Regions from separate parts of the Lelliottia nimipressuralis genome, predicted to be linked through region 3. Evidence: predicted binding sites of a transcription regulator. Region 3 holds the regulator's gene; each other region holds the start of a gene.
The links. The regulator LexA, encoded in region 3, represses DNA repair genes until DNA is damaged. The targets are predictions, from matches to a motif close to TNCTGTATGTACATACAGNA.
Positions count from the first base shown of each region.

Region 1: the regulator LexA is predicted to act here: its motif matches at 8,081-8,100, upstream of sbmC (DNA gyrase inhibitor SbmC).
Region 2: the regulator LexA is predicted to act here: its motif matches at 4,218-4,237, upstream of rmuC (DNA recombination protein RmuC).

Region 1 is NZ_CP167172.1:2,859,345-2,870,145, forward strand. Features, by position in the region: gene shiA (shikimate transporter) at 1-500, shown strand, start outside; gene ACB496_RS13760 (AMP nucleosidase) at 577-2,031, shown strand; gene ACB496_RS13765 (aminopeptidase P family protein) at 2,047-3,819, shown strand; tRNA gene ACB496_RS13770 (tRNA-Asn) at 3,915-3,990, opposite strand; gene emmdR (multidrug efflux MATE transporter EmmdR) at 4,071-5,513, opposite strand; tRNA gene ACB496_RS13780 (tRNA-Asn) at 5,742-5,817, shown strand; gene ACB496_RS13785 (DUF496 family protein) at 5,930-6,265, opposite strand; gene ACB496_RS13790 (FUSC family protein) at 6,434-7,492, opposite strand; gene sbmC (DNA gyrase inhibitor SbmC) at 7,592-8,065, opposite strand; gene dacD (serine-type D-Ala-D-Ala carboxypeptidase DacD) at 8,186-9,352, opposite strand; gene sbcB (exodeoxyribonuclease I) at 9,551-10,801, shown strand, end outside.
Region 2 is NZ_CP167172.1:4,459,390-4,470,190, reverse strand. Features, by position in the region: gene ACB496_RS21430 (glycoside hydrolase family 1 protein) at 1-329, opposite strand, end outside; gene ACB496_RS21425 (beta-glucoside-specific PTS transporter subunit IIABC) at 329-2,140, opposite strand; gene ACB496_RS21420 (dienelactone hydrolase family protein) at 2,321-3,127, opposite strand; gene udp (uridine phosphorylase) at 3,379-4,140, shown strand; gene rmuC (DNA recombination protein RmuC) at 4,280-5,737, shown strand; gene ubiE (bifunctional demethylmenaquinone methyltransferase/2-methoxy-6-polyprenyl-1,4-benzoquinol methylase UbiE) at 5,804-6,559, shown strand; gene ubiJ (ubiquinone biosynthesis protein UbiJ) at 6,573-7,178, shown strand; gene ubiB (ubiquinone biosynthesis regulatory protein kinase UbiB) at 7,175-8,815, shown strand; gene tatA (Sec-independent protein translocase subunit TatA) at 8,889-9,143, shown strand; gene tatB (Sec-independent protein translocase protein TatB) at 9,147-9,686, shown strand; gene tatC (Sec-independent protein translocase subunit TatC) at 9,689-10,459, shown strand; gene tatD (3'-5' ssDNA/RNA exonuclease TatD) at 10,501-10,801, shown strand, end outside.
Region 3 is NZ_CP167172.1:267,111-277,911, forward strand. Features, by position in the region: gene malK (maltose/maltodextrin ABC transporter ATP-binding protein MalK) at 231-1,340, shown strand; gene ACB496_RS01240 (maltoporin) at 1,443-2,795, shown strand; gene malM (maltose operon protein MalM) at 2,910-3,863, shown strand; gene ubiC (chorismate lyase) at 4,045-4,542, shown strand; gene ubiA (4-hydroxybenzoate octaprenyltransferase) at 4,555-5,424, shown strand; gene plsB (glycerol-3-phosphate 1-O-acyltransferase PlsB) at 5,519-7,939, opposite strand; gene ACB496_RS01265 (diacylglycerol kinase) at 8,094-8,462, shown strand; gene lexA (transcriptional repressor LexA) at 8,572-9,180, shown strand; gene dinF (MATE family efflux transporter DinF) at 9,248-10,570, shown strand; gene ACB496_RS01280 (CsbD family protein) at 10,712-10,801, shown strand, end outside.

The DNA.
Region 1 (10,801 bases), 2.1 Mb from region 3:
TTGCCCTCAATTATTCGACACAAAACCTCGGCCTGCCGCGTGAGCTTTTTCTGAATATTGGTCTGCTGGTCGGCGGAATCAGCTGTCTGACGATCCCCTGTTTTGCCTGGCTGGCGGATCGCTTTGGTCGTCGCCGCGTGTACATCACCGGGGCGCTGATTGGCAGCCTCAGCGCCTGGCCCTTCTTTATGGCGCTGGAAGCTCAGTCAATGTTCTGGATTGTGTTCTTCGCCATTATGCTGGCCAATGTTGCCCATGACATGGTGGTGTGCGTGCAGCAGCCGATGTTTACCGAGATGTTTGGCGCAAGCTATCGCTATAGCGGTGCAGGCGTCGGCTATCAGGTGGCGAGCGTGGTGGGCGGCGGATTTACGCCTTTTATCGCCGCCGCCCTCGTGACCTTCTCCGGCGGAAACTGGCAGAGCGTGGCGGTCTATCTGCTGGCGGGCTGCCTGATCTCCGCGATGACGGCGCTGCTGATGAAAGAGTCTCACGAATGATGTCCTGACTTTTTTTTCACATGTGGGTGACATACTATCGAGTGACGTCGCACATCTGTGGATCAAGGAGACAGACATGAATAATAAGGGCTTAAGCCTGACACCTGCTCAGGCTCTGGAAAAGCTGGAGGCGTTGTACGATCAATCGGTTAACGCCCTGCGCAACGCCATTAGCGAGTATATTGAAAACGGAACGCTTCCTGATGAAAAGGCCAGAATCGATGGCCTTTTTGTTTATCCCTCGCTTTCGGTGACCTGGGACGGCGGCACCACCACCACGCCAAAAACCCGCGCCTACGCACGCTTTACCCATTCAGGATGCTACTCCACCACCGTTACTCGCCCTTCCCTGTTCCGCCCTTATCTGGAAGAGCAACTGACGCTGCTGTATCAGGATTACGGCGCCCATATCGCCGTAGAACCGTCGCTGCATGAAATTCCTTACCCGTACGTCATCGACGGCTCAGCGCTGACGCTGGACCGCTCCATGAGCGCCGGGCTGACGCGCCATTTCCCGACCACCGAGCTGTCGCAGATTGGCGATGAGACCGCCGACGGGATTTACCATCCTGCGGAGTTTTCTCCGCTGTCGCACTTCGATGCCCGACGCGTCGATTTCTCCCTGGCACGCCTGCGTCACTACACCGGGACCCCGGTTGAACATTTCCAGCCCTTTGTGCTGTTCACCAACTACACCCGCTATGTAGATGAGTTTGTGCGCTGGGGCTGCAGCCAGATCCTCGACCCGGACAGCCCGTACGTGGCGCTCTCCTGCGCGGGTGGGATCTGGATCACCGCCGAGACCGAAGCGCCTGAAATGGCGATTTCCGATCTGGCGTGGAAAAAGCACCAGATGCCAGCCTGGCACCTGATCACCGCTGACGGCCAGGGGATTACCCTGATCAACATCGGCGTCGGCCCGTCGAATGCTAAAACCATTTGCGACCATCTGGCGGTGCTGCGCCCGGACGTGTGGCTGATGATCGGCCACTGCGGTGGGCTGCGTGAAAGCCAGCTGATTGGCGACTACGTGCTGGCACACGCGTATCTGCGTGACGATCATGTTCTCGACGCCGTGCTGCCGCCTGATATCCCCATTCCCAGCATCGCCGAAGTCCAGCGCGCCCTGTACGACGCCACCAAACAGGTGAGCGGAATGCCGGGTGAAGAGGTCAAACAGCGCTTGCGCACCGGCACCGTGGTCACGACCGATGACCGTAACTGGGAGTTGCGTTACTCCGCCTCCTCCCTGCGCTTTAACTTAAGCCGCGCGGTGGCGATCGACATGGAAAGCGCCACCATTGCCGCTCAGGGCTATCGTTTCCGCGTTCCGTACGGCACGCTGCTGTGCGTTTCCGATAAACCGCTGCACGGTGAGATAAAACTTCCGGGCCAGGCTAACCGCTTCTATGAAGGGGCGATTTCCGAACATCTGCAGATCGGCATTCGCGCGATTGATTTACTGCGTGCGGAAGGCGACAAGCTGCATTCGCGCAAACTGCGTACCTTTAACGAGCCGCCGTTCCGCTAAAAACAAGGATTACTCATGCACACCTCATCACCCCTTACGGCGCTTCGCCAGTGGCTACAGGAAAACAGCCTCGACGGCATGATCGTGCCGCGCACGGATGCGTGGCAGAGCGAGTACTGCGCACCACATTTCGAAAAACTGGCGTGGCTGACCGGCTTTGACGGCTCTGCGGGGCTGGCGCTGGTCCTTAAAGATCGCGCCCTGCTGTTCGTCGATGGCCGCTATCAGGTGCAGGCCCGTGTGCAGGTCAATATGGATGATTTTGCGATCCATCATCTGCACAACGAACCGCTGGCCCAGTGGCTGGAAAACAACGCGAGCGCAGGCGTGCGCATCGCCTTTGATCCCCTGCTGATGACTCACAACGAATATCAGCAGCTTGCCGCCACCGCCTGTGAATTTGTCCCGCTTGAGACATCGCCTTTCGACACGCTCTGGACCGACCGCCCTGCTGCTCCGGCAGGCTTGATTCGCGAAATGCCGGTGGCAATCAGCGGTGAAAGCAGCGCCGAAAAACGTGGTCGTGTGGCGCAGTTGCTACAGGATAACGGCGCGGATTATCTGGCAGTAACCATGCCGGATAACATCGCCTGGCTGTTGAACGTGCGTGGCTGCGACATCCCCACCAGCCCGGTGCCGCTCTCGTTTGCGTTGTTGAGCCGCACGGGAGACGTGGAATGGTTCGTTAATGGGGACAAAATCCGCGATCTCCCCGCCTCTGCCCTGGAGGGGATTGTCGTCTCGCCGCAAGATGATTTTGTGCCTCGCTGCAAGCAGCTGGGTGAAGGCAAGCGCGTGTGGCTGGATGCGGATTCCGCGCCCGTCGCGCTGCGTTTCGCGATTGAGCCGCAGGGAGAGATCCTCTGGCAGGCCGATCCGGTGACGCTGATGAAGGCGAATAAAAATCCGGTCGAGCTGGAAGGCTATCGCGAATGCCACCAGCAGGATGGCGCCGCCTGGGTGAATTTCCTCGCCTGGCTGTCTCACGAAATCCCTCAGCGCGAGGCCGCAGGCAAGCCGCTGACCGAGCTGGAAGCGCAGGCGCAGCAGCTGGTCTTCCGCGAGCAGCAGCCTGGTTTTATCGAGCAGAGCTTCGAGACGATTTCGGCCTCCGCCAGTAACGCCGCGATGTGTCACTACCACTCCAGCGCAGCATCAAACAAAGCGATCACCAGCGGGCATTTCTACCTCAATGATTCGGGTGGTCAGTATCAGAACGGCACCACCGATGCGACCCGTACGCTCGCGTATAGCAAGCTGGACCCACAACAGCGCCTGCACTATACCGCCGTGTTGAAAGGCTTTTTATCCCTGATTTCACTGCAATTCCCGTCGGGCACGCAGGGGCATCAGCTCGATGCGTTCGCCCGCCGTCCGCTGTGGGAGCTGGGGCTGGATTACGATCACGGTACCGGCCACGGCGTGGGGCATCAGCTGCTAATCCATGAAAATCCGCAGCGTATCGCCAAAAAAGTGAATCCGTGGCCGCTGGTGGCCGGGAATATTATTACTATCGAGCCAGGGTATTATCAGGCCGACAGTCACGGTATTCGCATTGAGAATCAGGTGGAGATCGTGGAGAGCATGCCAGGCTTCTGCAAGTTTGCCTCGCTGACACTGATCCCGATTGATTTGAGCCAGGTGGAACTCGCGCTGCTGACCGAGCAAGAGAAGCAGTGGCTGGATGATTACCATCAGCAGGTGCGGGATGTGTTATCGCCACGGGTGAACAGCGATGCGCGTCCGTGGCTGTTTGAAGCGACGGCTCCGATTCGCGTGAACCGATAGCGCGTCGTGTTGCCCGGTAAGCGAAGTCGCTATCGGGCAATTTCCCTGAACGCAGAAAAGCAAAAAGCCTGCTGTAAAAGCAGGCTTTTCAAATTTGGCTCCTCTGACTGGACTCGAACCAGTGACATACGGATTAACAGTCCGCCGTTCTACCGACTGAACTACAGAGGAATCGTGTGAACGGGGCGCATATTATCGACGCCACCTTTCGTTGTCAAAGACAGATTGCAGAAAATCGTTCGATTGCTGCTTTATTCCTCACTTCGCACATTTGTCATCCGTTCTGACACGTCAGGAGCAGCATTCGTGGTCTTGATTCGTGGATATTTCCATAGCCAGCGGCCGCTGACCATTCGCCAGTAGAACAGTGCGCCGCGCACCGCCCAGTCGAGGAACATCCCCAGCCAGACGCCCACCACGCCCATCCCGAGCATAATCCCGAGTCCATAGCCCGCCACCACGCGACAGCCCCACATGCCCAGCATCGACACCCACATCGCAAAGCGCGCATCACGCGCCCCTTTCAGCCCCGCAGGAAGCACCCAGGAGGCCGCCCAGATCGGCATAAAGGCCGCATTCAGCCAGATGAGGATTTTCACCACCTCTTTAACGTCATCCTCATGGGTGTAGAACGAGGCCATCAGCCCTGCGAACGGCGCGGTTCCCCACGCGATAATCGTCAGGCCAATCGTTGACAGCCAGAACACGTGGCGCAGCTGGCGCTCCGCCTGAGCAATTTGCCCTTTGCCGAGCCGTTTACCGGTGATGATCGTCGAAGCCGAACCGAGGGCGTTCCCCGGCAGGTTAATCAGCGAGGCGATTGAAAACGCGATGAAGTTACCAGCGATGACATCGGTGCCCATTCCGGCGACAAACATCTGGGTCAGCAGTTTCCCGCCGTTAAACAGCACCGACTCAATGCTGGCAGGAATACCGATTCCCATCACTTCCCAGATAATGGCGAAATTCAGCGGGCGGAAGTAGCTTTTCAATGAAATACGCAGCGCGGGATTAAGACCAATCATCAGCACCGCGACAATCGCGGCTGCACCGATGTAGCGGGAGATAGTCAGCCCCAGCCCGGCACCGACAAATCCCATGCCATCCCAGGAGAAAAGCCCGTAAATTAAAATGCTGCTGATGATGATATTGAGGATGTTCATCCCGCCGTTAATGAGCAGCGGAATTTTGGTGTTGCCCGCACCGCGAAGCGCGCCGCTGCCAATCAGCGTAATGGCCGCCGCCGGATAGCTCAGCACCGTCATTTCGAGGTACGTCAGCGCCAGGCCTTTCACTTCACTGGTCGCCTCCCCCGCCACGATATCGATAATTTCTTTACCGAAATAGTGGATCACCGCCGCCAGGATGATCGAGAAGATGGTCATGATCATCAGGGATTGTCTCGCCGCCTCGCGCGCGCGTTTCGGGTCGAGTTTACCGAGACTAAAGGCCACCACCACCGTGGTACCGAGATCGATGGCCGCAAAGAATGACATCACGACCATGTTAAAACTGTCCGCAAGGCCCACACCCGCCATCGCCTCTTTACCCAGCCAGCTCACGAGGAACGTGCTGAGCACGCCCATCAGCAGGACACAGGTATTTTCCAGAAAGATAGGCACAGCAAGAGGGGTGATTTCACGCCAGAACAGAACACGATAGCTTTTACGTTTGGCATACCAGGGCGTACGCATGACGGCATGGCGCAGAGCGGAAGTGACGTTCAAAATGGACCTTAACGAGAGAAAGTTGAAACTCCATTTCAAATAATGAGGGAGAAACGCTAATCCTGCAAAGTATTTTCCACAAAAAATTGTAGAGAATGACGACAAACTGTCGACAGAATCAGCAGTTGAACCATTGAGTGTAAGATCAGGTTTGACAAAAGTTTTTTCGCCGCTAAGATAAGCCTCCTAACCGATTCCTCTGTAGTTCAGTCGGTAGAACGGCGGACTGTTAATCCGTATGTCACTGGTTCGAGTCCAGTCAGAGGAGCCAAATTTGAAAAGCCTGCTTTTACAGCAGGCTTTTTGCTTTTCTGGATCTGTAAAATCCCCTAAAAAAAAGCCCCCCTGCTTTCGCAGAGAGGCCGTATCACTCTTCGCGACAGTTACTCGCTTTTCGCTTCGCCGTTTTTGATTTCGCCAATCACTTTCAGCTTCTTGGAGATGTCACGACGCTCTTTGGACAGCTCAGCATTTTTGATGATGTAGTCGTCTACGCGATCTTCGTAGTCGGTTTTCATGCTGGCGATAATGCCCTGAATGGCTTCAACGCTCATACCTGGCTTGATGTAGTCGCTCAGGTTATCAAGCAGCAGAACGCGTTTCTGGTTGTCACGGATCTTCTTCTCAACGTCCTGGATTTCACGCTGCAGTTTGTTTTTGCGGCGGAACAGGCGGACGAATTCCAGAACATCCTGGAACGAAGGCTTAGTAGTTTCCATTTTGATACCCCTGCTAATGTAAGATTCGGATTCGTTTAAGCAACCACTGTGCAGATAACCTTACTGACAGCCGCTGCGAATGACAATGACTATATCGTTTGATCCTATCATAACCCCAATCGCTGCTGAATCGAAGCAGCAGGCGTCACAACGGGAGATAGCTGCTTTTTATTTGCGCAGCGCCCGGCAGATAAGATGCGACAAAAGCTCCAGCTGCCGCGCCATTTCCATGCTCAACCATACATAGCCGTGGATAGGCGTTTCCGCCACGCCGTCGCCCTGATGTTCGTTGATCAGCTCTCTTAACTCAGCTGTGATTTCATTCAACCGCTCGCTGTTGGCGAGAATCGGCTGTGGGTTACCCTCATACAGCGCGTGAGCGATAGTCAGCAGCGTTTGCTGCGTCATCTGCTGCGTTTCCTTGAGCGTATGGGCATTCAGCAGCACAAAGTGGCTGGCGCGCGAGGCCCAGTGGGCATTGATCTGCAATTCGAGCATGCACACCAGATTACGACTGACCGTCTGAATCGCCTCAAAGATAGACTTTTGAATATGCGTCTCTTTGCTGGCGGGGGCAATAATCCCGCGCATTTTGACGATATCGTTGAGAATTTTTTGCAGATGCTTTTCGAGGCGCGGGCGTTCCACCAGATTCGGGGAAAAACCCGCCTGATAGACACGGTTGACGGCGGTCACGTAGTTCGCCATCTGAATACGCCAGTGCAGGAATGCACGCTGCGGCCAGATGCCAGTGAACAGCATCGCCAGAAGCGATCCCAGAATGACGTCGCCGCTTCGCCAGAGCGCAGTGGCCATATCCCCCGCCGGGGCGCCAACGACCACCGAAAGGGTGATGCCAATCAGCAGCGCCTGATAGGGCTTTTTACCGAGCGCCAGCCAGCCGCACAGGAACATCGCCCCTGCGCACCACAGCAACATCACGGGAAGTGAAATCAGCTCCAGCTTTAACGCAATCAACCCAAGCGCGGAGCCAAAAATGGTGCCGCCAATACGCTCAAAGGCGCGCGGAACCACGTTTCCCCAAAAAGAGATTGGCCCCATGATCACCACCAGCGTGATTAACGGCCAGGTACCTTCAGGGATGTGCAGCAGTCTCACCAGCAGGAAAGTGAGAATAAACGCCAGCGCGATACGACAACCATGCACAACGCGATAGTGTCGGTATAAACGGATTTCAAAAGGAGTTAATGATTTGTCGGGACGCACACCCGCTCTCCAGCTACACGGCAAATCACAATTGTACTGTGTTTTCTGCCGGACGCATCACGTCCGACAGAAAAACCACACAAATAACAGGATTGCTGCTCAACCCACTTTATTTTGCACCGCGACGTACATTTCGATATCCCAGTAACCATCGACATTGCCATCGTTCAGGTAGCGCTCAAAGCACGGTTTGGGAGCGATCTGGTAATGGTGATCTTCAAGAAGACTGTTGAAGAAGCTATACCACGGCGTGGCAAAATCATGGTTTTCGACACGCGCAACGGCGACAGCATAGTCGCCTGCGGCGATTTCAGTGAGGATCACCCCTTCACTGTTCGCGGGGATCTGAAAATCTTCCGGGACCGTCACCGCCGTATCGCAGCGCAGTTTTTCCGCGGGGACTTCATCGGGATTGTCATAATAGACCGCAACCCATTCGAGAGGCTGGATGTGGTTGCCATCGACCCACATCGCCAGCTGTTCAAAACCCTGTTTGACCGTTTGCTCCCACGGGCCAACCATATGAAAACCAGCGATTTTACGTTTCGGTTGCTGCTTGATGCTGTAGTCCATACTGCCTCCGTTTATTACTGTATATTTATACACTATAAAGCAGATTCGTTATGTCCGGCAAATGCGAGATGTTTATTATGTGAGCAGACTCGCAGGAGTGCCAGTCTGCTCTTTTGGCCGTCAGGCTTTGTGGTGCAGATAGTCGCTCAGACGTGAGAAAAGACCGCCCTTGTTGACCTTCTCCAGCGTCACCAGCGGCCAGTGTGCAACGACTTTATCGCGGTCATACAGCTCAATTTCACCCACGCGCTGATGCGCGGCGATAGGCGCCTCCAGCTCTTTTTTATCGAGTACATATTTGGCTTTGATGTTCGCCACTTCTGATTTTGGCAGCGCCAGCCAGAAATCCTGATCCGTCCCGAGGGAAATCTGCTCTTTATCGCCGTACCAGATGCGCTCCGTGCCGACCTGTTTTCCACTGCGCAGAATCTGCACGGTATCGAAGTTTTGCTGGCCCCAGTGGAGCAGCTTGCGGGCCTGATCTTCGCGCCCTTTCGGGCTGTCTGCCCCCATCACCACGGCAATCAGGCGACGCTGACCGTCCACCGCCGACGCAATCAGGTTAAAGCCCGCTCCGGAAGTGTGCCCGGTCTTCAGCCCGTCGACATTCATGGTTTTATCCCACAGCAGCCCGTTACGGTTTTGCTGGGTGATCCCGTTCCAGGTGAGGCTCTTTTCACTGTACATGTGGTAGAAATCCGGCTCGCCGTGAATAATCGCCCGCGACAGCACCGCCAGATCGTAAGCCGAACTGTGCTGGCCCGGAGCGTCCAGGCCGTGCACGGTTTCAAAGTGCGTATCACGCAGGTTCAGCTTTTGCACGTAGTCGTTCATCATGTTGACGAACTGCGGCTGGCCGCCTGCGACGTGGTCGGCTAACGCGACACAGGCGTCGTTACCGGAATCCACAATCAGGCCACGGCTCAGGTCGCGAACGGTGACGCGATCCCCCGCTTTCAGGAACATCAGCGACGATCCGTCGAACACCGGATTGCCTTTCGCCCATGCGTCGCGCCCGACGGTCACGATGTCATCGGGCGTAATACGATGGCTGTCGATCGCGCGGTCGACCACATAGCCCGTCATTAGCTTGGTAAGGCTGGCCGGATTGCGCTGTTGGTGCTCGTTGCCCGCTGTTAAAATTTGACCAGTAGTGTAATCCATCAGCACCCAGGAGCCTGCCTGAATGGCCGGCGGCTGCGGCGAGTAGTCCATGGGATCGGCAGCCAGGGCAGACGTAATACTCGAAGCGAGTAAAGAAACAGCAATAAACAGACGGCGTTTCAACGAAATTTCCTCAGGTCATTTAAAATCGTTGCCCTTTTTACGGAAGTTCTCGCTCCATTACCTGTTTAAATTGCAAAAAAATGTGACGTAACGCAGAGATTTAGCGGAAGGCCGCGCGCAATTCTGGCGCTGAGAAACGCTTTTTATTCGGCGTGTCGTCGCCGATCGTTTACCATAGCAGTGTCACTTTTTAACAGGATGGTAATACTGGTGTCTGATTCCGCCGCGCTTCCCACATTTCTCTTTCACGATTACGAAACCTTTGGCACCAGCCCGTCGCTGGACAGGCCTTCGCAGTTCGCGGCGATCCGCACCGACGCTGATTTCAATATCATTGGCGAGCCGGACGTTTTTTACTGTAAGCCTGCCGACGACTATCTGCCCCAGCCCGGCGCCGTGATGGTGACCGGCATTACGCCACAGGAAGCGCGTGAGAAAGGCGTGAACGAAGCCGAGTTTGCCCGTCGCGTTCATGACCTGTTTACCGTGCCGAATACCTGCGTGGTGGGCTATAACAACATCCGTTTCGATGATGAAGTTACGCGCAATATCCTCTACCGCAATTTCTACGACCCGTACGCCTGGAGCTGGCAGAACCGCAATTCGCGCTGGGACCTGCTGGACGTGATGCGCGCCTGCTACGCTTTGCGCCCTGAGGGGATCAACTGGCCTGAGAATGACGACGGGTTACCCAGCTTCCGTCTTGAGCATCTGACCCGCGCCAACGGCATTGAGCACAGCAATGCGCACGATGCAATGGCCGATGTGTACGCCACCATCGCCATGGCGAAGCTGGTGAAAACCGCGCAGCCTAAACTGTTCGACTATTTGCTCAGCCATCGCAGCAAACAGAAACTGATGACCCTGATTGACGTCCCGCAGATGAAACCGCTGGTGCATATCTCCGGCATGTTCGGCGCATGGCGTGGAAATACCAGTTGGGTCGCGCCGCTGGCGTGGCACCCTGATAATCGCAATGCGGTGATTATGGTCGATCTGGCGGGCGATATTTCCCCCCTGCTTGAACTGGACAGCGACGCCCTACGCGAGCGTTTATATACGCCGAAGAGTGAGCTGGGCGATAACGCCGCCGTTCCGGTTAAGCTGGTGCATATCAACAAATGCCCAGTGCTGGCGCAGGCGAATACGCTGCGCCCGGAAGATGCCGACAGGCTGGGTGTAAACCGCCAGCGTTGCCTCGATAACCTGAAAGTGCTGCGCGACAACCCGCAGGTGCGTGAAAAAGTCGTGGCGATCTTTGCCGAAGCCGAGCCTTTTGTGCCGTCGGATAACGTCGATGCGCAGCTCTATAACGGTTTTTTCAGCGATGCCGACCGCGCTGCCATGAATATCGTCTTGCAGACAGATCCGCAAAATTTACCGGCGCTGGATATCACCTTTGCCGATAAGCGTATCGAGAAGCTGATGTTTAACTACCGGGCACGTAAC
Region 2 (10,801 bases), 520 kb from region 3:
AAGATACGCGACCAGGCAATGGACACGCGCAGAACCTTAAAGCCCATCTCGGCAAACAGAGCGATATCGTCTTTATAGCGGTGATAAAAATCAATGCCGCGACGCTTGGGATAAAGCGCGTCGTTGCGCCCTTCAAACGCATCGCGGATATTTTCATCCGTCAGCGCCATATGACCGTCATAATCCTTCAGCGACAGGTTCGGTTTCCAGGTGATGGCGTCAGCGACGGATGGCCCTTTGCCATCAACGTTCCATGCTCCTTCTGCCTGATTAGCGGCAATCGCGCCGCCCCATAAAAAACCTTGCGGAAACGGGAGGGATTTATCCATTACACGGACTCCTTTAGCGTCATGATGATATTAGGATGAGTGTCTTTGTCGTGGTTACTGCCTGGTGTCAGCGAGAATCGTTCGCCATTCGTGACGATCATGACCACAACCGGATCCAGCCCGGCGGCGGTGATGGTGTCGAGAGAAAACTCAATCAGTGTGTCGCCGCTTTTGACGTGCTGGCCTTCTTTCACCAGCGGGCGGAATCCGTCGCCCTGCAGCCTGATGGTGTCGATGCCGATATGGAAAATCAGCTCAACCCCTGCATCCGTTAAGAGGCTTAGGGCATGACCGCTTTCAAAGACGTTAACGACCGAGCCGTCGGCGGGAGCACGCAGGACGCCCTGCGAAGGGACAATGGCTACGCCATCGCCCATGATTTTGCGCGAAAAAACATCGTCGTTAACGTTTTCCAGCGGGATGATTTGCCCCTCTACGGGACGGAGAAAGTGCAGTTCATCGGCCTGTTCCGGGGCTTTATCGCGCCATAACAGCAGAGCACTCAGAAAGGCGATGACAAAAGATAAACCGGCACCCGCAAAGGCCCAGACGATGTTCATTGGGTTATCGGGTGAGACGAACATGGAAATGCTGGCAAGGCCTGGCCCTACCAGCGCAAAGGCTTCGATGGCCATCCAGCCGATAAATGCGCCGCCCACCAGGCTACCCGCAAGCACGCTATAAAGTGCTTTTTTATTGAGAAGCGTGACGCCATACAGAGCGGGTTCGGTAATACCGAACAGCGCGGAAATTCCTGCCGAGAAGGCGGTGGATTTCAGTACCTTATCTTTGCTCCGGAGTGCAATGGCCAGACAGGCGCCAGATTCAGCGATGTTGTGTGCCAGCGACGCAGGCAGATAGAGCATTTCGCGCCCGAACTGGCTCATCGAGGCGACGGCATAAGGCAGCATCGGCTTATGCATGCCAGCTGCGACCATAAACGGCAGGGCTGCCGCGAGTAACCCGGTCGCCACAAATCCCAGCTTGCCATAAAGCCATAAGATCACCGTGGCCAGGCCCGCGCCAAGCTCATAGCCCAATGGTCCCAGGATCAGCAACGTCACTGGCACCGTGACCAGCAGAGAGAGCATCGGCGAGAGAAAAATGCGCAGGGCGCCAGGAGAGTAACGGTTGAACAGCTTCTCGGTCTGAGCGTAAAACAGCACGCACAGAATGGCCGGGAAGACCTGCGAGGCGTAGGCGACATTGCGCAGATCAAACGACATGAACTCTGCGCCATCAGCCAGTTGCTTTGTCATTGCCGGTAACACCATTACCGCCACGGCAGAGACGGCAACCAGCACGTTCACTTTGAGCTTCGTCGCAGTGGTTATCGCCACCAGTATCGGCAGGAAATAGAGTGGGGCAGAGCCGATGTTATCCAGCACTTTGTAAGTGGAACTGTCGCGGCTGAGCCAGCCAAGTACATCCAGCAACAGCAGCAGCGATTTCAGTACGCCGCCGCCCGCAATGGCCGGGACCAGCGGCTGAAAGACGCTTATCACAAAGTCGACGATTTGCGCGCCACGATGGGGTTTGACCGTCTGAGCTGACGCATTTGCCTGGGGTGTGCCGATGAGGGAGCGCGCCGCTTCGTAAACCTGCACCACTTCATGACCGATAATGACCTGGCACTGCACGTTGACGCGCACGCCGAGCACGCCATCAATTTTCGCCAGTTCGCCCTCGTTCACTTTCCCGTTGTCGTAAAGGCTCAGCCGTAAGCGGGTGGAGCAGTGCTCGAGATGTTCGATGTTTTCAGCGCCGCCCACCTGGGCGATGATATCCAGTGCTGTCTGCAAGTGATTCATGTCTGGCCCCTGTCTCCAGAGCAAAAAAAAAGACCTGAAGCCCATTTCCCCCCGAAAGAGAGAGATGGGCTTCAGGTCTTGCCTACGGATCGTAGTTACACGCCTGTGCTTTTTATATCGTCGAAATTCTGTTTAAAAGTCAAACAACGGCTGCGGTTGTTGCGTCAATGTGTGAGCAACTTAACCCTTTTTCGCCCCATACTGCCTGAACCAGGCCAGCATACGTTGCCAGCCATCTTTGGCGGATTCTTCGTGATAACTCGGGCGGTAGTCGGCGTTAAAGGCATGTCCCGCGTCGGGATAGACCACGATATCGGCTTTGGCATTGGCGGCACGCAGCGCCTGGCGCATGGTGTCCACACTCTCAAGCGAAATCCCGGTGTCTTGTCCGCCGTACAGCCCTAAAACCGGTGCGTTAAGATCGGTCGCGATATCCACCGGATGTTTCGGTGAATTCAGCGTTTTCTCACCGACCAGTTTGCCATACCACGCCACGGCGGCTTTTAGCTGCGGATTGTGCGCGGCATACAGCCAGCTGATGCGTCCACCCCAGCAAAAACCGGTGACCAGCAGACGGTGCGGATCGCCGCCGTGGCGCGCGGCCCAGCTGGCGACGTGGTCCAGATCGGCAAGCACCTGCGCATCCGGCACTTTGCTGACCAGATTGCTGAAAAGCGTCGGGATATCGCTGTAATCATTCGGATCGCCCTGGCGGAAATAAAGCTCCGGCGCAACGGCCAGATAGCCTTCCAGCGCCAGACGGCGGCAAATATCGCGAATATGTTCGTGAACGCCAAAAATCTCCTGTATCACAATGACGATCGGCAACGGACCGTCGGCCTCTTTCGGGCGCGCGTGATAAGCGGGCATGTTTTCACCCTGCGAGGGGATCGAGGTTTCGCCTGCGGTAATGGCTTCTTCTGACGTGGAGACGATGGTCGCGGCGAGAGGGGCAGCAGCAGGTGCAAAATGGGTCTTTTGTGTCATGGTATTCTCCGTACCTGTAAGCGCAAAAGTAAATATAGACCTCAAGTTAACAACTCACAGTGCCCGAAACGGGCTATCTTTTGTGCAGCCCTGAACGATATAACTTGTTAATGTGATGTAAATCACTATTTTGTGGAAATTAACTGCAACCATTTTCATTCATGGTGAGGTGTGTCACGAAATTAAGCCTGGTGCTTCTGTAAAGTACCGTTTTACTTCTTCTGACACACCGACCCACAGAGGAGTCACCTATGTCTAAGTCTGATGTTTTTCATCTCGGCCTCACTAAAAACGATTTACAAGGGGCTACGCTGGCTATCGTCCCTGGCGATCCTGAGCGTGTGGAAAAGATCGCCGCGCTGATGGATAAGCCGGTTAAGCTGGCAGCGCATCGTGAATTCACCACCTGGCGTGCTGAGCTGGATGGCAAAGCGGTGATTGTGTGCTCGACCGGTATCGGCGGCCCATCTACCTCTATTGCTGTGGAAGAGCTGGCGCAACTGGGCATTCGTACCTTCCTGCGTATCGGCACCACGGGTGCGATTCAGCCGCACATCAGCGTCGGTGACGTTCTGGTGACGACCGCGTCTGTGCGTCTGGACGGTGCTAGCCTGCACTTCGCACCAATGGAATTCCCGGCTGTTGCTGATTTCGAATGTACAACGGCGCTGGTTGAAGCGGCAAAATCTATCGGCGCAACCACGCACATTGGCGTGACCGCTTCTTCTGACACCTTCTACCCAGGCCAGGAGCGCTACGACACCTTCTCCGGTCGCGTGGTGAGCCGCTTTAAAGGTTCTATGGAAGAGTGGCAGTCGATGGGCGTCATGAACTACGAAATGGAATCGGCAACGCTTCTGACCATGTGCGCAAGCCAGGGTCTGCGTGCGGGTATGGTGGCGGGCGTAATCGTTAACCGTACTCAGCAAGAGATCCCGAACGCAGAAACCATGAAGCAAACCGAAAGCCACGCGGTGAAAATTGTGGTCGAAGCGGCTCGCCGCCTGATCTAATCGCACAACATTCTGTTCAAGGCCGACGCGTTCGGCCTTTTCTTTTTTGCGTAACGCCTCGCAGGAAATTCCTTTCAAACTGGACGTTTATACAGCACAATTCTATTTTGTGCGGTAATGGTTTGATGCAGGAGGCGTTGTGGATATCTCAATCATCGTTTATGCGGCGATAGCGCTGGCGGGGCTGGTCATTGGCTGGCTGATCTCGAGCTATCAACATGCTCAGCATAAAGCGGAACAGCTGCTCGATCGTGAAGAGATGGTCGCTGAGCTGAGCGCTGCTAAACAGCAGCTGGCCCAGAGCAGTCACTGGCGCGATGAGTGCGAGTTGCTCAACAACGAACTGCGCAATCTGCGCGATATTAATACCTCCCTGGAAGCGGATCTCCGCGAAGTCACCACCCGTCTCGAATCCACCCAGCTGCATGCGGAAGATAAAATCCGCCAGATTATCAACAGCGAACAGCGCCTCAGCGAGCAGTTTGAAAACCTCGCCAACCGTATTTTTGAACAGAGCAATCGCCGCGTCGATGAACAAAACCGCCAGAGCCTGAATGGATTGCTGACGCCGCTGCGCGAACAGCTCGACGGTTTTCGTCGCCAGGTGCAGGACAGCTTTGGTCAGGAAGCCCGTGAACGTCATACGCTGGCGCACGAGATCCGTAATCTTCAGCAGTTAAATGCGCAAATGGCGCAAGAAGCGGTCAACCTGACGCGCGCCCTGAAAGGCGACAACAAAACCCAGGGCAACTGGGGAGAAGTGGTGCTAACCCGCGTGCTGGAGGCCTCCGGGCTGCGCGAAGGCTACGAATATGAAACGCAGGTCAGCATTGAGACCGATTCCCGCTCGCGGATGCAGCCCGATGTGATCGTGCGTCTGCCGCAGGGCAAAGACGTGGTGATTGACGCCAAAATGACGCTGGTGGCCTACGAGCGCTACTTCAATGCGGAAGACGATTTCACCCGCGAATCCGCGCTGCAGGAACATATCGCCTCCGTGCGCAATCACATTCGTCTGCTGGGCCGTAAGGATTATCAGCAGTTACCCGGCCTGCGGTCGCTGGACTATGTGTTGATGTTTATCCCGGTCGAACCGGCGTTCCTGCTGGCGCTCGACAGGCAGCCGGAGCTGATCACCGAAGCGCTGAAAAACAACATTATGCTGGTCAGCCCGACCACGCTTCTGGTGGCGCTGCGCACCATTGCCAACCTGTGGCGCTACGAACATCAAAGCCGTAACGCGCAGCAGATTGCCGATTGCGCCAGCAAGCTGTATGACAAAATGCGCCTGTTTGTCGACGATATGTCCTCCGTGGGGCAAAGCCTGGATCGCGCGCAGGATAACTATCGACAGGCGATGAAAAAACTCTCCTCCGGGCGGGGTAATTTGCTGGCACAAGCCGAAGCGTTTCGTACGCTGGGCGTAGAGGTTAAACGCGAGATTAATCCGGAACTGGCGGAGCAGGCCACAGCCCAGGATGAAGAGTATCGTCTGCGCGAAGGCGTGAATGAACGAAATATGAGCAGTGATGACAGTGAGTTAGCGGCACAAACCGCCCCTGAAACGCAGTCAGAACGATTCTTTCAGGGTGGTTGAATCGTAGGGCAAACGCGCCCAATCTGTTACACTTCATGCACATTTGACTGATTAGCAGGCACTGAGATGGTTGAAGATTCACAAGAAACAACGCACTTTGGCTTTCAGACTGTCGCCAAAGAGCAGAAGGCAGACATGGTGGCCCACGTATTCCATTCCGTGGCGGCAAAGTACGATGTCATGAATGACCTGATGTCATTCGGCATTCATCGCTTGTGGAAGCGTTTCACTATCGACTGTAGCGGTGTTCGCCGTGGTCAAACCGTTCTGGATTTAGCCGGCGGTACCGGTGATTTGACCGCAAAATTCTCCCGCATGGTCGGTGAAACGGGCCGCGTTGTGCTGGCTGATATCAACGACTCCATGCTGAAAATGGGGCGCGAAAAACTGCGCAACATCGGCGTGGTCGGTAACGTTGAATATGTACAGGCTAACGCCGAAGCCCTGCCGTTCCCCGATAACACGTTCGACTGTATCACCATCTCTTTCGGTCTGCGTAACGTCACCGAAAAAGAAAAAGCGCTGCGTTCCATGTATCGCGTACTGAAGCCGGGTGGACGTCTGCTGGTGCTGGAGTTCTCCAAACCAATTATTGAGCCGTTGAGCAAAGCGTACGACGCCTACTCATTCCATATTTTGCCGCGTATTGGCGAATTAGTGGCAAAAGACGCAGAAAGCTATCGCTATCTGGCGGAGTCTATCCGTATGCACCCGGATCAGGACACCCTGAAAGCCATGATGCAGGATGCAGAGTTTGAAAACGTTGAGTATTTCAACCTGACGGCGGGTGTTGTTGCGCTGCATCGCGGCTACAAGTTCTGACTGGAGGCAACGTATGCCTTTTAAACCGTTAGTCACCGCAGGCATCGAGAATGTCCTGAATACCTTTTTGTATCGCTCGCCTGCGCTGAAAACGGCGCGCCAGCGGCTAAACGGCAAGGTACTTCGCGTGGTGCTAAAAGAGTTCTCGACGCCGCTGGTGCTGGTGTTCAGCGAACGCCAGCTGGATGTCGTGGGCGAGTGGGAAGGCGACGCCGATTGCTCTGTCATTACGCACATGAGCGTGCTGCCAAAACTGCGCGACCGTCAGCAACTCACGGCGCTAATCCGCAGCGGTGAGCTGGAAGTCGAAGGCGATATTCAGGTGGTGCAAAACTTTGTCGCACTGGCCGATCTGGCCGAGTTTGACCCGGCGGAGCTGCTGGCACCTTATACCGGTGACATCGTGGCCGAAGGCATCGGCAAGTTTCTGCGCGGCGGGTCGTCCTTTTTACGTAAAGGCGTGCAGCGCCAGCAACGCTACGTGGCTGAAGTGCTGACTGAAGAGTGGCGTATGGCGCCCGGTCCGCTTGAGATGGCGTGGTTTGCAGAAGAAACTGCCGCTGTCGAACGCGCGGTTGACGCGCTAACCCAACGGCTGGAAAAACTGGAGGGCAAATGACGCCTGGTGAAATTCGGCGCCTCTACTTTATCGTCCGCACCTTTTTGAGTTACGGGCTCGACGAGCTTATCCCCAAAATGCGTATTACGCTGCCGCTGCGATTCGGGCGGCGCATGTTGTTCTGGATGCCAAACCGTCATAAAGATCAGCCGCTCGGCGAGCGGTTGCGACTGGCGTTGCAGGAGCTCGGCCCAGTTTGGATTAAATTTGGGCAGATGCTCTCTACCCGCCGCGATCTCTTCCCACCGCAAATTGCCGATCAGCTGGCGTTGCTTCAGGACCGCGTTGCCCCCTTCGACGGTGCGCGTGCCAAGCAGCAGATTGAAGAGGCGATGGGCGGCATTCCTGTTGAAACCTGGTTCGATGATTTTGAGATCACCCCGCTGGCCTCAGCCTCCATTGCGCAGGTGCATACTGCGCGCCTGAAAGAGAACGGCAAAGAGATCGTCATCAAAGTCATTCGCCCCGATATCCTGCCGATCATTAAAGCAGACATGAAGCTGATTTATCGTCTGGCTCGCTGGGTCCCGCGCCTGTTACCGGATGGTCGTCGTCTGCGCCCAGTCGAAGTGGTGCGTGAATACGAAAAAACGCTGATCGATGAACTGAATTTATTGCGCGAAGCGGCCAACGCCATTCAGTTGCGCCGTAACTTTGAAAACAGCCCGATGCTGTATGTGCCTGAGGTCTATTCGGACTATTGCAGTCAGAACATGATGGTGATGGAGCGCATCTACGGCATTCCCGTCTCGGATGTGGTGGCGCTGGAAAATCAGGGCACCAACATGAAACTGCTGGCGGAGCGCGGCGTGCAGGTCTTCTTCACTCAGGTATTCCGCGACAGCTTTTTCCACGCCGACATGCATCCAGGTAATATTTTTGTCAGCTACGAACATCCGGAAGATCCGAAATACATCGGCATCGACTGCGGTATTGTCGGCTCGCTGAACAAAGAAGATAAACGCTATCTGGCAGAGAACTTTATCGCCTTCTTTAATCGCGATTACCGTAAGGTGGCCGAGCTGCACGTCGATTCGGGGTGGGTTCCGCCGGATACCAACGTCGAAGAGTTTGAGTTTGCGATCCGCACCGTCTGTGAGCCGATTTTTGAGAAGCCGCTGTCAGAAATCTCATTTGGTCACGTTCTGCTGAATCTCTTTAACACCGCGCGACGCTTCAATATGGAAGTGCAACCGCAGTTAGTTTTACTTCAGAAAACACTACTTTACGTTGAGGGCGTAGGCCGCCAGCTCTATCCTCAGTTAGACTTATGGAAAACAGCGAAACCTTTCCTTGAGTCGTGGATTAAGGATCAGGTGGGCCTTCCTTCGCTGGTGCGTGCGTTTAAAGACAAAGCGCCGTTCTGGATCGAAAAAATGCCAGAGATCCCTGAACTGGTTTACGACACTTTGCGTCAGAGCAAGAACCTTCAGCACAGCATGGATAAAATCGCCAGCGAGCTTCAGTCCAATCGCGTGCGTCAGGGGCAGTCTCGCTACCTCTTTGGCATTGGCGCTACCTTGTTGCTCAGCGGCACGCTGTTGCTGATCAACCGCCCGGACTGGGAGATGATGCCCGCCTGGGTGATGGCCGGAGGCCTTGTGGTCTGGCTGATCGGCTGGAGAAAAACGCGCTGAATTTGCGTCGCTATCGCCAGGTTGCATACGTATAATGCAACCTGATTAATTAATCATCTATCGAGGATGTAGTATGGGTGGTATCAGTATCTGGCAATTGTTAATCATTGCCGTCATCGTCGTGCTGCTGTTCGGCACCAAAAAGCTCGGTTCTATCGGTTCCGACCTTGGCGCGTCCATCAAAGGCTTCAAGAAAGCCATCAGCGATGATGAAGACAAGCAAGAAAAATCCAGCCAGGACGCGGATTTCACGGCTAAAACCATCGCAGACAAACAGGACGAAGCCAAAAAGGAAGACGCTAAACGCCACGATAAAGAGCAGGTGTAAGTCGTGTTCGATATTGGTTTTGGTGAACTGCTGCTGGTATTCGTGATTGGCCTGATTGTATTAGGCCCGCAACGTCTGCCGGTGGCAGTAAAAACTGTCGCAGGCTGGGTACGCGCGCTGCGCTCGCTGGCCACGACGGTGCAAAATGAACTGGCGCAGGAACTCAAGCTCCAGGAGTTTCAGGACAGCCTGAAAAAGGTTGAAAAGGCGAGCATGGATAATCTGTCGCCTGAGCTAAAAGCCTCGATGGATGAATTGCGTGAAGCTGCGGAGTCCATGAAGCGTTCTTACAGCGTCAACGATCCTGAAAAAGCGAGCGATGAAGCGAACACTATTCGTAATCCGCTGGTAAAAGATAGCGACGCTCAGCGCGAAGGCGTTACGCCTGCCGAAGCGGAGCATCAGGCCAGTGCGCCATCGCAAGCCCCTGATCTGCAAGAGCCCGTCCCTGCACAAGAGCCTGAGGTAAAACCGAAAGCCGCAGAAGCAAAAGCCGCCGCGCCCGTTTCCGAATCCGCCCCCTCGTCGAGTGATAAAGCGTAAACATGGCAGTAGATGATACTCAACCACTTATTACGCACCTCATTGAGCTGCGTAAGCGTCTGTTAAACTGCATTATTGCCGTTTTCCTGATTTTCTTGTGCCTGGTCTATTTCGCTAACGACATCTATCAGGTTGTCTCCGCGCCGTTGATTAAGCAGATGCCGCTGGGTGCAACGATGATTGCCACCGATGTGGCGTCGCCGTTCTTCACGCCAATCAAACTGACCTTCTGGGTCTCGCTGATTGCGTCTGCGCCGGTGATTCTGTACCAGGTGTGGGCGTTTGTGGCGCCAGCGCTCTACAAACATGAACGTAAGCTGGTGATCCCACTTCTGGTCTCCAGCTCGCTGCTGTTTTATATCGGCATGGCTTTTGCCTACTTCGTCGTCTTCCCGCTGGCCTTTGGCTTCCTGACGCACACCGCGCCGGAAGGGGTGCAGGTCTCGACGGACATCGCCAGCTACCTAAGCTTTGTGATGGCGCTGTTTATGGCGTTCGGCGTGGCCTTCGAGGTGCCGGTCGCGATCGTCCTGCTCTGCTGGATGGGCGTCACCACGCCGGAAGATCTGCGTAAGAAACGCCCGTATATGCTGGTGGGCGCGTTCGTGGTCGGGATGTTGCTGACACCGCCGGATGTCTTCTCGCAAACCCTGCTGGCGATACCGATGTACTGCCTGTTTGAGGTGGGCGTGTTCTTCTCGCGCTTCTATGTGGGCAAACGTCGCTCACGGGATGACGAAGAAGATGAGCCAGAGAATCCGACAGAAGAGTAAAACCAGCCGCCCGACAGGGCGGTTGTCATATGGGAGAGAGCATGTTTGATATCGGTTTAAATCTGACCAGTTCGCAGTTTGCCAAAGATCGTGATGAGGTGGTGGCGCGTGCCTTTGCCGCGGGCGTCAACGGACTGTTGCTGACGGGCACCAACCTTCAGGAAAGCGAGCATGCGCAGCAGCTGGCGCAAGGCTTTGAGCACTGCTGGTCAACCGCAGGCGTACATCCTCACGACAGTAGCCACTGGAATGATGAAAGTGCCGGGACGCTGTATGCGCTGGCGAAAACACCAGAGGTGGTGGCGATTGGCGAATGTGGTCTCGATTTTAACCGCAACTTTT
Region 3 (10,801 bases):
TTAAGTTATGAGTCATGGCGCACATAAAAACCCAATGAATTTTGCCGCCTGCATCACGAATTTACCCAGACCACGCCCGGCGCGGTGGCAGAACCGGTTCTCTCATCCTCCCGCCTCCTCCCCCATGAAAAAGGCAGGGGGTGGAGGATTTGCAGAACTTATGGATACCCCATAGTGAACTTATGTTGAATGTTTCTGTCGGTGACAGGTTGTAACGAAGGGAGAAGGGCATGGCGAGCGTACAGCTGCGGAATGTAACGAAAGCCTGGGGCGACGTAGTGGTGTCAAAAGACATCAATCTCGACATCCACGAAGGTGAATTCGTGGTGTTTGTTGGCCCATCAGGCTGCGGTAAGTCAACACTGCTGCGTATGATTGCTGGACTTGAAACGATCACCAGTGGCGATCTGTTTATCGGTGAAACCCGCATGAACGATATCCCACCCGCCGAACGCGGCGTCGGCATGGTTTTCCAGTCTTATGCGCTTTATCCCCATCTCTCCGTTGCCGAAAACATGTCCTTTGGTCTGAAGCTGGCCGGGGCGAAAAAAGATGTCATCAATCAGCGCGTCACCCAGGTGGCGGAAGTGCTGCAGCTGGCACACCTGCTGGAGCGTAAACCGAAAGCGCTCTCCGGCGGACAACGTCAGCGCGTGGCGATTGGCCGTACGCTGGTGGCGGAACCGCGCGTGTTCCTGCTTGATGAACCCCTTTCTAACCTGGACGCCGCCCTGCGCGTTCAGATGCGTATTGAAATTTCCCGCCTGCACAAACGCCTTGGCCGCACGATGGTGTACGTCACCCACGATCAGGTCGAAGCGATGACGCTCGCCGACAAAATCGTGGTGCTGGACGCCGGTCGCGTCGCGCAAGTGGGAAAACCGCTGGAGCTGTATCACTACCCGGCAGATCGCTTCGTTGCAGGCTTTATTGGCTCGCCGAAGATGAACTTCCTGCCGGTCAAAGTGACCGCAACGGCGATCGAACAGGTACAGGTGGAACTGCCGAACCGTCAGCAAATTTGGCTGCCAGTGGACAGCGCTAACGTACAGGTCGGGGCAAACATGTCCCTGGGTATTCGTCCTGAACATTTACTGCCAAGTCAGATCGCCGATGTGACGCTGGAAGGGGAAGTTCAGGTCGTCGAACAACTTGGTCACGAAACACAGATTCATATCCAGATCCCCGCCATCCGTCAGAACCTGGTTTACCGCCAGAACGACGTGGTGTTGGTAGAAGAGGGTGCCACATTCGCTATCGGTTTGCCGCCAGAGCGTTGCCATCTGTTCCGAGAGGATGGCACTGCATGTCGTCGGCTGCATAAAGAGCCAGGCGTTTAAGCATTCCAACAAAACTACACGTCATCCTTCGCGCTGCAGCCAACGAAGAGGCAGCCCGAAGAGTGAAGTGTAATAAGAAAAGCAATGATCTCAGGAGATAGAATAATGATTACTCTGCGCAAACTTCCACTGGCAATCGCCGTGACTGCAGGCATTTTGTCTGCTCACGCGGGCGCCGTCGATTTTAAAGGTTACGCCCGTTCGGGTATCGGCTGGACCGGTAGCGGCGGCGCGCAACAGTGCTTCCAGGCAACGGGTGCACAAAGTAAATATCGTCTTGGTAACGAATGTGAAACTTACGCTGAGCTGAAACTGGGCCAGGAAGTGTGGAAAGAAGGCGATAAGAGCTTCTACTTCGACACCAACGTCGCGTACTCCGTTGCACAGCAGAACGACTGGGAAGCTACTGATCCCGCGTTCCGTGAAGCCAACGTGCAGGGTAAAAACCTGATTGAATGGCTGCCAGGTTCCACCATGTGGGCGGGTAAGCGCTTCTATCAGCGTCATGACGTTCACATGATCGACTTCTACTACTGGGATATCTCCGGCCCGGGTGCAGGTCTGGAAAACGTGGATCTCGGCTTTGGTAAACTCTCCATGGCTGTGACCCGTTCGACTGAAGCGGGCGGCTCCTCTACTTTCGCCAGCAACAACATTCGTGATTACACCACCGATACCGCTAACGACGTCTTTGACGTGCGTTTAGCGCAGATGGAAATCAACCCAGGCGGTACGCTGGAACTGGGCGTTGACTACGGTCACACCAACGTAAATGACGATTACTATCTGCAGCCGAACGCCTCCAAAGATGGCTGGATGTTCACCGCAGAACATACCCAAAGCATGCTGAAAGGCTTTAACAAGTTCGTCGTTCAGTACGCAACAGACTCCATGACCTCTCAGGGTAAAGGCCTGAACCAGGGTGCTGGCATCGGTCTGGGTAATGACGATTCCGATGGCAAACTGTATGCCTACGGCATCAACAACAACGGCCACCTGCTGCGCGTTCTCGACCACGGTGCAATCTCCCTGGGCGACAGCTGGGACCTGATGTACGTCGGTATGTACCAGGACATCGACTGGGATAACGGCAACGGTACCAAATGGTACACCGTGGGTGTGCGCCCAATGTACAAATGGACGCCAATCATGAGTACCTTGCTGGAAGTGGGCTACGACAACGTCAAATCCCAGAACACCGGCGACAAAAACAACCAGTACAAAGTCACCCTGGCGCAACAATGGCAGGCTGGCGACAGCATCTGGTCCCGTCCGGCAATCCGCGTCTTCGCAACCTATGCGAAGTGGGATGAGAAATGGGGTTACGACACTTCGGGTAGCCCGATCACTACCAGCGGTAACTACAACTCCAACTTCGGTATGCAGACTGCAGGCCTTGGCCGCGGCGATAACGACGAGTGGAGCTTCGGTGCCCAGATGGAAATCTGGTGGTAATCCGCAGTTAATCTCACGTAATGGCTAAACAAAGGAGGGGCGCAAGCCCCTCTGATTTAAGCGTCGCGCGCTATTGCCTGGCCACCGCTGCGCTGAATATCTGAGGTGATAACAATGAAAATGAACAAAAGTCTCGTCGCCCTCTGCCTTTCCGCTGGCCTGCTGGCAAGCTTCCCGGCAGTCAGTTTTGCCGAGGTTAATTTCGTTCCGCAGAACACCACGGCGGCTCCCGCCATCCCGGCTTCTGCACTGCAACAACTGGTCTGGACGCCTGTCGATCAGTCTAAAACCCAAAGTACCGATCTTGCGAGCGGCGGCCAGCAGCTAAATGTGCCTGGTATTTCCGGCCCGGTCGCGGCCTGGAGCGTCCCGGCAAACATTGGTGAGCTGAACCTGACGCTGACCAGTATTGTCGACAAGCAAACACATGTCTTTGCGCCGAACGTGCTGATTCTGGATCAGAACATGACGCCATCGGCGTTCTTCCCGAGCAGCTATTTTACCTATCAGGAACCGGGCGTGATGAGCGCCGATCGCCTGGAAGGGGTGATGCGCCTGACGCCTGCGCTGGGTCAGCAGAAAATTTATGTGCTGGTCTTCACGACGCCGCAGGATCTCGCCCAGACAACTACCCTGGTTGATCCAGCCAAAGCCTACGCCAAAGGCACGGGCAATGCGGTCCCGGATATTCCGGATCCAAAAGCGCGCCACACCACCGACGGCACGCTGAAACTGAAAGTCAGCACCTCTTCCGCCTCCAGCGTGCTGGTTGGCCCACTGTTTGGCTCCGCTGGCCCTGGCCCTGTGACCGTGGGTAACACCGCCGCACCAGCTTATGCCGCGCCTGTCGCCGCTGCCCCTGCCGCTGCGCCGACACCAGCACCAGCTCCGGCGAAGAAAGCCGAGCCGATGCTGAATGACACTGAAAGTTACTTCAATCGCGCCATCAAAGAAGCAGTTGATCGCGGCGATGTAGACAAAGCGCTGAAGCTGCTGGATGAAGCTGAGCGTTTAGGTTCGACCACTGCCCGTTCCACCTTTATCAGCAGTGTAAAAGGCAAGGGGTGACCGTCTCCCCGCAGTGCTGATGTTGTCAGTAGTTTAGTGCGCCTGAGTGGGCGCACTTTTTTTTGGGCGGCGCAGGCTGTTGCACTCCTGTTGCGATAATGATCGTTAAACCGCGTTTGGCCGCCCCCAATCTGCTTTTCTGCGATACAATAGCCAGACGTTATGTATCGGAGAGTCTGGCATGTCACACCCTGCGCTAACGCAACTGCGTGCGCTGCGCTATTTTGAAAACATTCCCGCGCTTGACCCGGAGCAACTGGACTGGTTGCTGCTGGAGGATTCCATGACGAAACGCTTTGAGCAGCAGGGGAAAAAAGTCACGGTAACGCTGATTCAGGAAGGGTTCGTCTCGCCTGATGACGTCGCCAGTGAACTGCCGCTGCTGCCAAAAGAAGATCGTTACTGGCTGCGTGAAATTTTACTCTGCGCCGATGGTGAACCCTGGCTTGCCGGGCGGACCGTGGTCCCTGAATCTACCCTGTGCGGCCCGGAGCTGGCGCTGCAACAGCTGGGTAAAACCCCGCTGGGACGCTATCTTTTTACGTCGTCTGAGCTTACCCGTGATTTTATTGAAATTGGTCGCAATGCAGACCTGTGGGGACGCCGTTCCCGCCTGCGCTTAAGCGGCAAGCCGCTCATGCTGACAGAACTCTTTTTGCCTGCATCGCCGTTGTACTAAGAGGATATGAAAATGGAGTGGAGTCTGACGCAGGATAAGCTGCTGGCTTTTCACCGCTTGATGCGTACCGATAAACCCATCGGCACCTTTTTGTTGCTGTGGCCGACGCTGTGGGCGCTGTGGGTTGCCACCCCTGGTTTACCGCCGCTGTGGATCCTGGCAGTGTTTGTCGCAGGCGTCTGGCTGATGCGTGCCGCGGGCTGCGTGGTTAACGATTATGCCGACCGCAAATTTGACGGCCACGTGAAACGCACCGCCAACCGCCCGATGCCGAGCGGTCAGGTGTCAGAAAAAGAGGCCCGCACGCTGTTTGTGGTGCTGGTGCTCCTCGCGTTTCTGCTGGTTTTAACGCTCAACACCATGACGATTTTACTCTCGGTTGCAGCACTGGCGCTGGCGTGGGTGTATCCGTTTATGAAGCGCTATACCCATCTGCCGCAGGTGGTGCTGGGCGCGGCCTTTGGCTGGTCGATTCCGATGGCGTTTGCCGCTGTCAGTGAATCAGTGCCCCTGAGCTGCTGGCTGATGTTCCTCGCTAACATTCTGTGGGCGGTGGCGTACGACACCCAGTATGCGATGGTCGACCGCGATGACGATCTGAAAATTGGCATCAAATCGACGGCGATTCTGTTTGGCCGCTACGACAAGCTGATCATCGGGATATTGCAGGTCGCGGTGTTAGGGCTGATGGTACTGATTGGTTATCTGAACGCCCTGAACTGGGAATTTTACTGGTCCGTGCTGGTGGCGGGGATGCTGTTTGCATATCAGCAAAAGCTGATTGCGAATCGCGAGCGTGAAGCCTGTTTCAAAGCGTTTTTGAACAACAACTATGTTGGGCTGGTGCTGTTTTTAGGGCTGGCGATGAGCTATTTTTCCTGAAAAAAATGCCCGGCAGCGCTAACGCTCACCGGGCACATATCTGATGCATATTTGTAAGCCGGGAAAGGCGAAACCGCCTCCCGGCTTTTTTATGTCACTCGTCCTGCGTTGCGCTTTCAATGGTCAAACGCACGTCCGACGTTATCAGCTCGGCCAGCATCTGATAAACCTTCATCGTCTCTTCAGGTTCCGCATCGCCGGTATCGCTGATATAGCCTTCATCGCGCAGCGTCAGTACCAGTGAGCTAAACACCGCTTTATCGAAGAACTCTGGTGCGTTAATGCCGTGCAGCACGGATAAACGCTGAGCCAGCGTGCGGCTCTCTTTTTCCAGGGTACCACGGTTGATGGACGGGTTCGCGCTCAACAGCCAGAAGGTAATCGCGTAGCGCTGCAACGTCTCACGCGCACCGGCCGCCAGCAGTTGCAGCGTGCGGGAACGTGACGGGTTGATATGCAGCTCGTCATCTTTGACGGTCAACAGACCCTGACGCAGCAGCTCAGCGGTGAGTTTTTCCAGCTCAACGGCCACTTCATCTTTGCTCCAGCTCAGGAACAGCTCTTCTTTCAGCATCGGATAGAGCGTCTCAACATGGCGCAGCAGTTCCTGACGGGAAATGCGGCGATGCTGAGTGATGATGGCTGCCATCAGCGACGGCAACATCAGCATATGCGTGATGTTGTTACGATAGTAGGTCATCAGCACTGCCTGCTCGCGCGGCAGAATGATGATGTCCCCGATGGTGTCCTTCTCAACTTCGAACTTGTTCATCTGCAGCGCGTGGTCGATCAACTGACTGGCGGTGGCAGACGGAACGGTGGAATCCGCTGAGTACGGGACATTACGCATAATATCCAGATAGCAATCGAGCTGTTCGGTCAGCTGTTCGCGCGTCAGCGAACGCTGGCGTGAGGCTAACAGTGCTGTGACGCACAGGTTCATGGCGTTCGCCGCCCCGGCGTTGTTAATACGCACCATCAGATCGGCCGCGATATTATTCACCGTTGGCGTCAGCCACGCAGGGCGAATCGCTTCGATTGGGTCGATAGATTCGCGCCACTCCGGCACGTGCTGGTTCAGATAGGTCATCAGCGGCAGCGGTTCGCCAAAGTTCACGTAACCCTGGCCGAGATTGCGCAGCTTGCTCAGGCCTTTCAGCATCTGAGGCAGGCTCTCTTTCTCTTTGGTCGCACCGCGCAGCTCTTTGGCGTAAGTGCCCACTTCCATGACGTGCTCGTAACCGATGTAAATCGGCACAAGCGTAATCGGACGCGTACCGCCGCGCAGCATCGCCTGAATGGTCATCGACAGAGTACCGGTTTTCGGGTCCAGAAGACGGCCCGTACGGGAACGCCCCCCTTCGACGAAATACTCTACGGAATAGCCACGGCTAAACAGCTCGCCCAGATATTCGCGGAACACCGTGGAGTAGAGCTTATTGCCTTTGAAGGTACGACGAATAAAGAACGCACCCAGACGGCGGAAAATCGGGCCGGCTGGCCAGAAATTCAGGTTGATACCTGCCGCGATGTGCGGTGGTACCAGCCCCTGGTGATACAGCACATAAGACAGCAGCAGGTAGTCCATGTGGCTGCGGTGGCAAGGCACATAGACGATTTCGTGGCCGTCGTGGGCAAGCTGGCGCACGCGCTCGGCGTTATGGACGTTAATCCCCTGATACAGACGGTTCCAGGTGAAGCTCAGGATACGGTCGGAGAGGCGGATCATCTCGTAGGAGAAGTTGGCCGCAATCTCCTCCATCAGGGCGATGGCGTTTTGCTGGGCTTTCTCGTGAGAGATTTTCTTGCTGCGCGCTTCGTCTTCAACCGCGCGGGCAATGGCTTTAGATGCCAGCAATTTGTTGAACAGGTCCTGGCGTGCAGGCAGGCGCGGGCCAACGGCAGCCAGACGCTGACGGGCAAAGTGCATACGCGCGACGCGAGCCAGTTTCTGGGCGATGATTTTATCCGTCCCGTGCTCATCCGCCATGCGGCGCAGGGAGACGGAAGGGGAGAAACGTACAAAGCTGTCGCGGCCTAACCATGAGACGGCAAAGAACTTCTGGATGCCGTTCAGCATACGCAGTGGTGGGTTTTCCTCGCCTTTCTGACGACCAGGACGACGACCAAACATCACCGACACCGGCACCATCTGGACATCCAGACTTGGGTTGCTGCGGTGCAGATCGAGGTAGTCGTGGAACAGCTTGATGGACTCTTCTTTTGGCGTGTAATAGGTGAACACGCGCGGCCCGCCGTGAATAAACACGTAGCGCGGCAGCAGAGTTCCGTCGACCTCAAGGGGTTCGAGCGGATCGGGCAAGTCATGCGCCAGACATTGGGCGCGGAGCGTCAGTAAGTCTGCCTTCGAGTTGTAAGGCAAAACGTACATAATAGGGCGCGAGGTATCGAGCCCTAATTCCAGCGCAGGTTCCGCCGGGATAGACTTACTTTTTACCAGGACGCTTAATGGTAAATTAAGTAATTTGTAGTAAATTCGTGGCCAGCCGGACATAAACGATGTAAAGCCTCTGGTTAATAATGCAATTGCGGCGCAAGGATAACAGAAAGCGCGCAAAATTTCTGTTGTTACCGGTCATACTTCAGGCTGTATTGCTACGCGCTACAGCTATAGTTACTGACGCTAAATCTAAGAAAAGGTTCTTTTAATGGCCAATAATACCACTGGGTTAACCCGAATCATCAAAGCTGCCGGATATTCATGGAAAGGTTTCCGCGCCGCATGGATCAATGAGGCCGCTTTCCGCCAGGAAGGGGTTGCTGCGGTTGTTGCGGTGATCATCGCCTGTTTTCTGGATGTCGACCCGATAACCCGCGTATTGCTCATTGGTTCAGTCCTTCTGGTGATGATAGTGGAAATTCTCAACAGCGCTATTGAAGCGGTGGTGGATCGCATCGGTTCTGATTTCCATGAGCTGTCGGGCCGTGCGAAGGACATGGGTTCTGCCGCTGTGCTGCTGGCGATTATCATCGCAGCCATCACCTGGGGCACGCTTCTTTGGTCACATTTTCGATAAGGCTTCAGGAATCCAATAAGTCTCTGGTTTTTTGTGCAGTTTTTGATTCCAAAATCACCTTTGACTGTATATACTCACAGCATAACTGTATATACACCCAGGGGGCGGAATGAAAGCGTTAACGGCCAGACAGCAAGAGGTGTTTGATCTCATTCGAGATCATATCAGCCAGACGGGAATGCCACCGACGCGTGCGGAAATCGCGCAGCGCCTGGGCTTCCGTTCTCCAAATGCCGCTGAAGAGCATCTCAAAGCGCTGGCGCGTAAAGGCGTTCTTGAGATTGTCTCTGGTGCGTCACGCGGAATTCGCCTGCTGGTGGAAGAAGAAGAAGGTCTGCCACTTGTGGGGCGCGTCGCGGCGGGTGAGCCTTTGCTGGCACAGCAACATATTGAAGGTCACTATCAGGTCGATCCGGCTATGTTCAAGCCAAGTGCCGATTTCCTGCTGCGCGTCAGTGGGATGTCCATGAAAGACATTGGTATTCTGGACGGCGATCTGCTGGCGGTTCATAAAACGCAGGATGTGCGTAACGGGCAGGTTGTGGTTGCGCGTATCGACGACGAAGTGACCGTTAAGCGCCTGAAAAAACAGGGCAACACGGTTCAGCTGTTGCCAGAAAACAGCGAGTTTTCCCCGATTGTGGTGGATCTCCGCGAACAGGCTTTCTCTATTGAAGGTCTGGCTGTTGGTGTTATCCGCAACGGCGAATGGCTGTAATCTCTTACTGACAGGCTGTGGTCGCACCGCAGCCTGACTGTCTACTCTCAATTCCCGGTACTTTCTCATGTCTCTGCTGACAACCTCAGACAAGGCATTGTGGCGTCTTGCGCTGCCGATGATTTTCTCCAATATCACCGTTCCCCTGTTAGGGCTGGTGGATACGGCGGTGATTGGTCATCTGGATTCCCCTGTTTACCTCGGCGGCGTGGCCATTGGCGCGACGGCGACCAGTTTCCTCTTCATGCTGCTGCTCTTTTTACGCATGAGCACCACCGGGCTGACTGCCCAGGCGTTTGGTGCCAAAGATCCCGTTCGACTCGCCCGTGCGCTGGTGCAGCCGCTGATCCTCGCCCTTGGCGCAGGGCTGCTGATTGTTTTGCTGCGCACGCCGCTCATCGATCTGGCTCTGCATGTCGTGGGCGGTAGTGAAGCGGTGCTGGAACAGGCGCGGCGCTTCCTTGAAATCCGCTGGCTCAGCGCACCGGCATCGCTGGCAAATCTGGTTCTGCTTGGCTGGTTGCTGGGCGTGCAGTACGCGCGTGCGCCGGTGATCCTGCTGGTGGTGGGCAATTTACTCAATATCGTGCTCGATCTGTGGCTGGTGATGGGTCTGCACATGAACGTGCAGGGGGCGGCGCTGGCAACGGTGGTCGCCGAGTACGGCACTTTCTTCATTGGCCTATGGATGGTGAAACGCGTGCTGGCCATGCGGGGAATATCATTCGCGATGCTCAAAACAGCGTGGCACGGCAACATCCGTAAACTGCTGGCGCTTAATCGCGACATCATGCTTCGCTCGCTGCTGCTGCAACTTTGCTTTGGCGCCTTAACGGTGTTTGGCGCGCGCCTGGGGCCAGAGATCGTGGCCGTAAACGCGGTGCTGATGACTTTGCTGACGTTCACCGCCTATGCACTTGACGGTTTTGCCTATGCGGTGGAAGCCCATTCGGGCCAGGCCTATGGCGCTCGCGAGGCGGGGCAGTTGCAGGAGGTCTGGCGCGCGGCCTGTCGCCAGTCAGGGCTGGTGGCGCTGGTCTTCGCACTGATCTATGCCTTATTTGGCGGGCAGATTGTGGCGCTATTGACCTCGCTGCCTGAACTGAGAGAACTGGCTAATCACTACATCATCTGGCAGGTCGTGTTACCGGTGGTGGGGGTGTGGTGCTATCTGCTGGACGGTATGTTTATCGGCGCAACGCGCGGGGCGGAAATGCGCAACAGCATGGCAGTCGCGGCGGCCGGTTTCGCCCTGACGCTCTTCACGCTGCCCTGGCTCGGCAACCACGGTTTATGGCTGGCGCTGGCGGTGTTCCTCGCCCTGCGCGGCCTGTCATTAGCGCTGATTTGGCGGCGCCACTGGCGCAATAACAGCTGGTTTAGCGGATAGCGTGATTTGACGAAACGGTTAAAGATTCTGAATCTCAACACGCATGCCGAATCCTTATCTACAATTATTATCACGTCCAGCAGAAATGAACGTAACGGACGACTCGAATTTACGTGATAACCGAACGATGAGGAATTGATTATGAATAAAGACGAAATCGGCGGTAACTGGAAACAGTTCAAAGGTAAAGCGAAAGAACAATGGGGTAAACTGACCGACGATGACGTGACC